2 regions of the Vibrio sp. genome follow, and region 2 is predicted to be linked to the other one. Evidence: predicted binding sites of a transcription regulator. Region 2 holds the regulator's gene; the other holds the start of a gene.
What was found. Region 2 encodes CRP, which controls carbon source genes, mostly activating them, when cyclic AMP is high. Its sites were predicted from a motif close to TGTGANNNNNNTCACA; they were not measured.
Positions count from the first base shown of each region.

Region 1: malT (HTH-type transcriptional regulator MalT) is a predicted target of CRP. The motif match lies at 1,955-1,970, and genes of this name have one in related genera.

Region 1 covers NZ_CFHWOM010000001.1:225,387-229,790, forward strand. Annotated here, with positions in the region: gene malT (HTH-type transcriptional regulator MalT) at 1-1,776, opposite strand, end outside; gene AC4MRV_RS01120 (glycogen/starch/alpha-glucan phosphorylase) at 2,330-4,404, shown strand, end outside.
Region 2 covers NZ_CFHWOM010000017.1:55,085-59,488, forward strand. Annotated here, with positions in the region: gene astD (succinylglutamate-semialdehyde dehydrogenase) at 1-485, shown strand, start outside; gene AC4MRV_RS11480 (DUF1338 domain-containing protein) at 667-1,458, shown strand; gene crp (cAMP-activated global transcriptional regulator CRP) at 1,547-2,179, opposite strand; gene AC4MRV_RS11490 (phosphoribulokinase) at 2,421-3,290, opposite strand; gene AC4MRV_RS11495 (YheU family protein) at 3,373-3,585, opposite strand; gene AC4MRV_RS11500 (hydrolase) at 3,624-4,404, opposite strand, start outside.

The DNA of each region.
Region 1 (4,404 bases), on a different contig from region 2:
CGCCTCATCTAAACGATTCCAACACCAGAGAATTTGCGCTCTAACACGTAAGAGGAATTCATGTAGTGGTACTTGCTGCAGCTGTTGCTCTTCTATCAGCTTAAATGCATTGTCTTGTACTTCGTACGCCGCTTGGACATAACCTTGAGCGATTAAGATTTCGCTTTGTTGCAGCATTGCCCATAGCGCTTGATGGTACACCTGGTATTGACGAGCAAGCTTTTCCGTTTGTTGCATCATCGGCAGTGCGCGGCTTAAGTGCCCCAATACGTGGTTTACTTCACCCACAACTGACGTCGCAACGATTCGGCTACGATATACGGTGCTATCAAGTTGGCTTAGCGATAACTCTGCTAACTCGAGAGCCTTTTCTGGTTCATCTTGGTTAATCGCAACTTGAGCACGGAGCGCGTTAAACTCGCCTTGTTCTTTCGCGCTTAACACGACATTAAATGCTTTCATCTGCTGATCTGCCTTAGAAAGCAAATCACCAACATCGTTATAACGATGTTGACTCTGCGCTAACCAAGCTTGGAGCATACACAGTTTAGGTTCACTGTAGAGTTGTTCAGGCGTTAACGTTTCAATCGCTTTTTCAAGGCTTTGCAGCTCTCCCCCGTTAAACATTTTCCAGCCAAACTGAACTAAAATATCAGCAATGAGTTGGCTGTTTTTCGCTTTCTGAGCATGGTAAAGCGCTTGATGAGGAGAAGAGAGTTTTAACCATGCTTGGGCTGCTGTCTGGTGTAGCTGGGTTTCTTGTTGCGGAATTCGTGCAGAACGTTCATGTGTTAGGAATTCAGCAAATAGATTGTGGAAGCGGTACCAATTTTGTTCGCCTTCGAGAGGATGAATGAACAGTCCGAAACGGTTGAGTGATTCGATCATACTCAGTGCATCGTCACGTTCTGTAAGTGTAGCAACCAACTGATCATTGAAGTGATCCAATACTGAACATTGCAACAAGAACATACGCGTTTCTGCATCCAACAGATCGAACACTTCTTCGACTAAATAGTCCCACAAATGCGCGTGGTTAAACTCAGAAAACGATTCTGCCGATTGCGCTAACGTTTTGTGTTGATGCTGTGCTTGTAAAGCAATGAGTTGTAGCGCGGAAGGCCAACCTTCTACGTAAGTACGTAAATTGTTGGCGGTAATATCGTCGATGCCATCGGCAACGCGTTGATTGAAAAAACGAGTTGTCTCTTCAATATCGAATGCCAGCATTTCATTGCCGATTTCAATCATCAAGTCACGTACACGTAAGTTTGCTGTGCCCAATGGAGGCGCAGCACGACTTGTTACCACCAGGGTTAGGTTATCTGGCATGTGCTTTAGGAAGAAGCGCATGGCTTCGTGGATCTCTTCGTCATTGATCAGGTGGTAATCATCCAATACCAGATAGCACTCTTGATGGAAGACTGACATTTCTGAGAAAACTTCGCCGAAAAGGGAGTGAAGTGAAGAGAATTGACGCTTTTCTGCGAGCTTTTGCGCATTAGGGCAAGCGTTATTGGTTGCTTTATTTAACGCCTGCAATAAGTAATTCATAAAGCGGAAAGAGTCGTTATCACTTTCGTCTATGCTGTACCAACCGACATTTACTTTATCGGATAGCCACTGAGAAGCCATGGTTGTTTTACCATATCCAGCGGGTGAGCGAAAAAGGACGAGTTTGTAGCAGGGTGCTTGCTGCAACAAATCGAGAACTCGTGGGCGTACGATGGCGTTATGTAAACGACCTGGTCGGGTTAATTTAGAAGGAATCCACATCTTCTTTTCCCTGAACAATGCCCCTACTTATTGTTATTCATAATGCTAGGGGTGGTGAAAAAATAGCCACAAAAGACCTTGTTGACAGGGATGTTACTTGAGAACAATCACTACAGTTATTGATCAACCGCGAGATTTTTGGCTATTTCACATTTTGCTGCCGCCTACGCCCTTGTTTTGTGATTTTAATCACTATTTATGGGTGGTTTTAATGCGACTTATTACCCGACTTACACCAAAAACGATGAAAAATGAGTAACAGATGAAAACTTAATGTGATCGAGTATACATAAACATCAATTGGTGGTTTTTCTATGCAACTAAGTTTCATAAACAAGATGTAGGGTTATTTCGTTGATGGTGTGATCTCAATCACCTGTGCCTGCTCCACATAACAATGAAGTGAGAAGCAGATCACTCAGTGTTGTGTAGTCCGCCCTCTACGCCCTGAGTCCTCCTCCCAATACGCCGTTTAGGAGGAGGATGTTTTGCTAGCCGTGCCCATGCACGATATGTCTCAGATGGATTAGAACCAATAAGTGAGATTTCTCTAATGAAACCTACGCAACAGAAAAAATTTGATAAAGCTTGTTTCCAAGAAAGCGTAAAGCAACACCTTTCGACGACTTACGCAAAGACAGAAGCAACTGCGACTCCGCGTGACTGGTATTTAGCAATGGGCCGTGCGCTTGCTGAATTAACAACGCTGGATCTTTTAAAGACTGAACAAGATCCTAAAATCCAGAAAGCAAAAAGCGTTAACTACTTATCACTTGAATTCCTAATCGGTCGCCTTACAGGTAACAACTTAATCAGCATGGGTCTGTATGAACAGATCACTGAAGCGATGGAAGAGCTTGGCCACAACCTAACAGACCTGTTAGAAGAAGAGCGCGATCCATCACTTGGTAACGGTGGTTTGGGTCGTCTAGCTGCGTGTTTTATGGATTCATGTGCTGCCCAAGAATTCCCAACGGTGGGTTACGGTCTGCATTACGAATATGGTCTATTCAAGCAATCATTTGAACAAGGCCGCCAAAAAGAAGCGCCAGACGCGTGGCGTGGTGTTGAAGGCTACCCATGGGAAGTTGCTCGTCCAGAACTAGCACAAGAGATTGGCTTCTACGGTCACGTTGAAGTTGAACACGTTAATGGTAAAGAAGTCCGTAAATGGGTTCCTGGCATGTCAGTGAAAGCAATGCCTTGGGACTTGCCAATCGTGGGCTATGAATCAGACACGGTTTACCCGCTGCGCCTTTGGGAATGTCAGGCAATTGCGCCATTCTCACTAGCAAGCTTCAACAATGGTGATTACTTTGAAGCTCAGCACTCACTGATTGATGCGGGTAACATTACAAAAGTTCTTTACCCGAATGACAACCACGAGAAAGGCAAAACTCTTCGCCTAATGCAGCAGTACTTCCACTCTGCGGCATCGGTTCGTGATATTTTGCGTCGCCATGAAGCGGCTGGTTTCGCGCTGGCGGATCTGCCTAAGCAAGAAACGATTCAGCTTAACGATACCCACCCAACGATTGCGATTCCTGAATTGATGCGCATTCTGATCGACGAAAAAGGCCTATCTTGGGATAAAGCATGGGAAATCAGTGCAAATACCTTTGCTTACACGAACCACACGCTACTTCCAGAAGCACTAGAGACATGGCCTGAGTCGCTAATCCAGCGCCTACTACCGCGTCATATGGAAATCATTTTTGAAATCAACCACCGCTTCCTACAAGAAGTTCGTCAGATGTGGCCTGGTGACGGTGAGAAGCAAGCGAAGCTTTCTATCATCCAAGAAGGTTTCAACCGCATGGTACGCATGGCAAACCTATGTGTGATTGGCTCTTACAAAGTGAATGGTGTAGCGGCGCTTCACTCCGAGCTAGTTAAGAAAGATCTATTCCCTGAATTTAACGAGATCTTCCCAGGTAAACTGACCAACGTAACAAATGGTATTACGCCTCGCCGTTGGCTGAAGTTCTGTAACCCAGGCCTATCAAACCTTATTTCTGACAAGATTGGCACCGAGTGGCCTGCGAAACTAGAACAGCTAGAAGGTATTGCGCAATACGCAACAGACGCTAAGTTCCAGAAAGAATTCATGGCGGTTAAGAAGCAAAACAAACAACGTCTTGCTGATTGGGTTCAAGAGAACATGGGTATCGAGCTAGACACTAACGCTATCTTTGACGTACAAATCAAACGTCTACATGAGTACAAGCGTCAGCACCTAGATTTGCTACACATTCTGTCTCTATACCATCGCATCATTAATGAACCTGGTTTCGAGTGCACGCCGCGCGTTTGTTTCTTTGCAGCGAAAGCCGCACCAGGTTACCACCTAGCGAAAGAGATCATCTTTGCTGTGAACAAGGTTGCTGAGAAGATCAACAATGACCCACGTATCGGCAACAAGCTAAAAGTGGTATTCATCCCTGATTACCGTGTAAGCATGGCAGAAATCATCATTCCAGCGGCTGACGTTTCTCAACAAATCTCGCTAGCGGGTAAAGAAGCGTCAGGCACAGGTAACATGAAGATGGCGTTAAACGGTGCACTTACTATCGGTACGATGGATGGTGCGAACGTTGAGATTCGCGAAGAAGTGGGTGACGAAAACAT
Region 2 (4,404 bases):
AAGCAGCCGCTGACTTCATTCTTGCAGCTCAAGCGAACCTACAAAAGCTTGGCGGTGAGAGTCTAATCGAAGCGAAAGCAGGTGAAGCGGCGTTTGTTACTCCTGGCATCATCGACGTAACAGCGATTGCTGAGCTACCAGATGAAGAGTACTTTGGCCCACTACTGCAAGTTGTTCGTTACCAAGGTTTGGAAAAAGCGGTCGAACTGGCGAATGACACACGCTTTGGCTTATCGGCTGGCCTGGTGTCTACCGATGACAGCGAGTGGGAATACTTTGTTGACCATATTCGAGCAGGTATCGTAAACCGTAACCGTCAGCTAACCGGAGCGAGCGGAGATGCGCCATTTGGTGGTCCTGGTGCGTCGGGTAATTTACGCCCAAGCGCATACTATGCAGCAGATTATTGTGCTTATCCTATGGCTTCGATGGAAGGCGGTGAAACGTTACTACCTGCTACGCTTAGCCCTGGGGTAGAGCTATAACGAGATAAATTAGGGAATTCCCTTCTTGCCTTCCCGAGCCGGAAGGCACTTTAAACGTCACAGGTTGAAGGCTATCTAATCAGATTTTCTGGACACATTTGGTTAGATGGCCTCTTTTATATCTAAAAATAATACTAATAAGCTCTCTTTAACGTAAACAAACCCTATACAAGGAGGCGTTATGACGCCAGATGTTTTATTCCGACCGTTATGGAATGACTATATTCAACGCTTATGTCCCTCTGCTGAAAAAGTGCATCACCTCCTGCAAGAAGATGAAGCTCTGATCAACGACCATATTGCTTTGCGCACCTTTAATGTAGAGCCGTTAGGCATTGCCACGTTAGCTCAACCATTCCTTGACGCAGGTTACACACCTTGTGGCGACTATGTGTTTGAGAGCAAAAAGTTGGTCGCTAAGCACTTTGAGCACCCAGACCCAACTCAACCGAAAGTATTCATTAGTGAGTTGAAGGTAGAAGAGTGTTCAGCTGAGTTGCAGGCAATTGTGGCTAAATTGGTTGAGCAGGTCGATGCTTCTCAATTGCAAAGCCCAGAATTCTTGTATGGAGGACGTTTGTGGGATCTTAGCTATGCTGATTTCCAATCGCTGGCAAAAGAGAGTGAGTACGCCTCTTGGCTAGCTGCCCATGGTTATGGTGCAAACCACTTTACCGTGAGCGTGAACCAGTTAAGTGCGTTTGATGAAGTGGTTGGTGTGAATAACCACCTACGTGATGCTGGTTTTACCATTAATGAGTTTGGTGGTGAAGTGAAAGGTTCTCCAGATGTACTGCTGGAGCAATCATCAACCATGGCAGATAAAGTCGCAGTTACCTTTACTGAAGGGAGTGAAGTTATTCCAGGTGGCTTCTATGAGTTTGCTAAACGTTACCCAATGAGTAATGGAGAGCTTTACCCTGGGTTCGTGGCAGCATCTGCAGATAAAATCTTCGAAAGTACCAATGGATAAGCGAGAGAATCGATTATCTATTTGGTAGACCCCAAGAACAAAAAAGCCACCCAATGGGTGGCTTTTAAAATTTAGCAGTTAATCGAGATTAACGAGTACCGTAAACAACGATGGTCTTACCGTGAGCAGAGATTAGGTTCTGCTCTTCTAGCATCTTCAAGATACGACCTACAGTCTCACGAGAACAGCCAACAATTTGACCGATTTCTTGACGAGTGATCTTGATTTGCATGCCGTCTGGGTGAGTCATCGCATCTGGTTGCTTCGCTAGGTTAAGTAGCGTTTGAGCAATACGGCCAGTTACGTCTAGGAACGCAAGGTCACCCACTTTTTGGCTAGTCACCTGTAGGCGGCTTGCCATTTGCGCTGAAAGACGCATAAGGATATCTGGGTTTACTTGAATTAGCTGACGGAATTTCTTGAACGAAATTTCTGCAACTTCACAAGGAGATTTAGCACGAACCCATGCGGTACGCTCTTGGTCTTCTTCGAATAGACCAAGCTCACCGATAAAGTCACCTTGGTTTAGGTAAGAAAGGATCATTTCCTTACCTTCTTCGTCTTTAATAAGAACCGCTACTGAACCTTTTACGATGTAGTACAAAGTCTCAGCTTTCTCGCCCGCGTGAATTAGCGTGCTTTTTGAAGGGTACTTATGAATATGACAGTGTGAAAGGAACCACTCTAATGTTGGGTCGGTTTGAGGTTTACCTAGAACCATAATATCTCACTTCCTCTGCAGGGTACGCTTGCCGCTTTCCATGTTTTAGCAAAGCCTTAAATAGGCCTACTAGGATAAGAGCACTTTACAAATGCTGCAAGCCAACTTGTGTTTCGGTTACAAATAGTATCCTTTTTCGAAAACGATTTCTTGATTTTAATCGGGTACTACTTGGGTTTTACTACGCAAAACTGTGCACATGATCACGGTATGAAAAGTAATCGTGTTCTAGCCGTGAGTTCTAGCCAATTTTTCCCGTTTCGATCAGCTGTTGTAGGATTGGTCGAACGATCAATTCCATCGCAAAACTCATCTTGCCGCCAGGCACCACTAAAGTGTTATGGCGCGACATAAATGAGCCATCAATCATAGCCAATAGATATGGGAAATCGACATTCTTAATTCCGCGTAAACGAATTACCACAAAGCTTTCATCTAGACTTGGGATACCTTTAGCATTAAGTGGGTTCGATGTATCTACTGTTGGTACGCGCTGAAAGTTGATGTGTGTTCGTGAGAACTGCGGGGTGATGTAATTGAGATAGTCGTCCATCGAACGAACAATCGAGTCCATAACCGCTTCGCGAGAGTGGCCTCGATCACGGGTGTCACGGACGAATTTCTGTATCCACTCTAAGTTAACAATCGGCACCATGCCAATCAGAAAATCGACATGTTGAGCGACATTGACGTCACCATCGACGACACCACCATGCAGGCCTTCATAGAACATTACATCGGAATTTTCCGGTAGGTCTTGCCATGGTGTGAAAGTGCCCGGCATCTGGTTATAAGGTACTGCCTCGTCAAAGGTGTGCAGATAGCGACGTACCTGGCCGGTGCCTTCGTGGCCATATTTGCGAAAAAACTCAGCCAATGCAGGGAAGTCATTCGCTTGCGGGCCAAAATAACTGATATGGCGACCTTGTTCGCGCGCTTTACGGATTTCGACGTCCATTTCCGGGCGAGTGAATCGATGGAAGCTGTCGCCTTCTACCCAAGCGGGCTTGACGTTCATCATATTGAACATCTTGCGGAAAGCTTCTGAAGTGGTTGTAGTTCCGGCACCAGAAGAACCGGTAACGGCAATTATTGGGTGTTTTGCTGACATGACAAACCTTGTCTATGAATACGTTCCTGTAATCGGAGTTCACTATAACACGCTTTAGCAAACCGTCATTGTATGCAGTTCTCTAAAACTTGTTTTTGAGTTGAATGTCGACGGTTTCATGTAATTCAGAGAAAACCACGACAGCATCGCCTGACTCAAGTTGTTTCTTAATTTGGTCTATCTTGCTTTGCAGTGATACTTCAATTGTGCCGTAATCGGTCCCTTCTCGAAGGACAAATTCTCGAATTAAGTTATCTAGTGTCTCTGGATCAATTTGTTGCCATGGAACAATCATAAATACCTCGTGATTTTATGTTCGTTTTGGGGCCGCTATTATGCCGGATCGGTGAGACTTTCATAGTAGGCAGGGAGGGCTTCTTCGAGCCAGAATTTCGGTTTGATGGCACTTCCGCTCACAAAGCCGACATGACCACCTTGCTCAAACAATCGATAATCGATGTTATCTGGCAGAATAAATTTAGGGATCACCGCATCGGTCATGAATGGGTCATCTTTTGCGTGAATGATCTGAGTTGGGATTTTGATCTCTTTAAGACGATGGATACCAGAGCAGCGTTGGTAGTAATCTTCAGCATCTTGAAATCCATGCAGGGGCGCGGTAATCAAATCATCAAACTCATATAGGCGAGTCACACGCTTAATACACTGGTAGCTAAGGCCAAGTTCACCCTTGAGCAAATGATGTTTCTGCAACGCACTTTTCTTAAGGGATGAAAGTAGATAGTTTTTGTACAGTTTCGAAAAGCCTTTTTCGATACGCTCTGAGCAGGCAGAAAGGTCGAGAGGGGCAGAGACAATTGTAGCAGCATCGACTAATGGGTCATGATTGTACTTGGCTAAGTAATTCGCCAGCATATTACCGCCTAGCGAGATACCCACGGCGACTTTTTTTTGATTTGGGAACAGATTATTCAGGAATTCCAAGAAGAAACGTGCATCTTCAACTTCACCTGAGTGATAAGCTCGCGCCAACTTATTTGGCTTACCGCTGCAACCACGAAAGTGCATCATGACAGAAAGCCAACCTTGCTTATTGAAGGCATCCATTAGGCCATTGGCATACGGGCTATAAAAGCAGCCTTCTAAACCATGG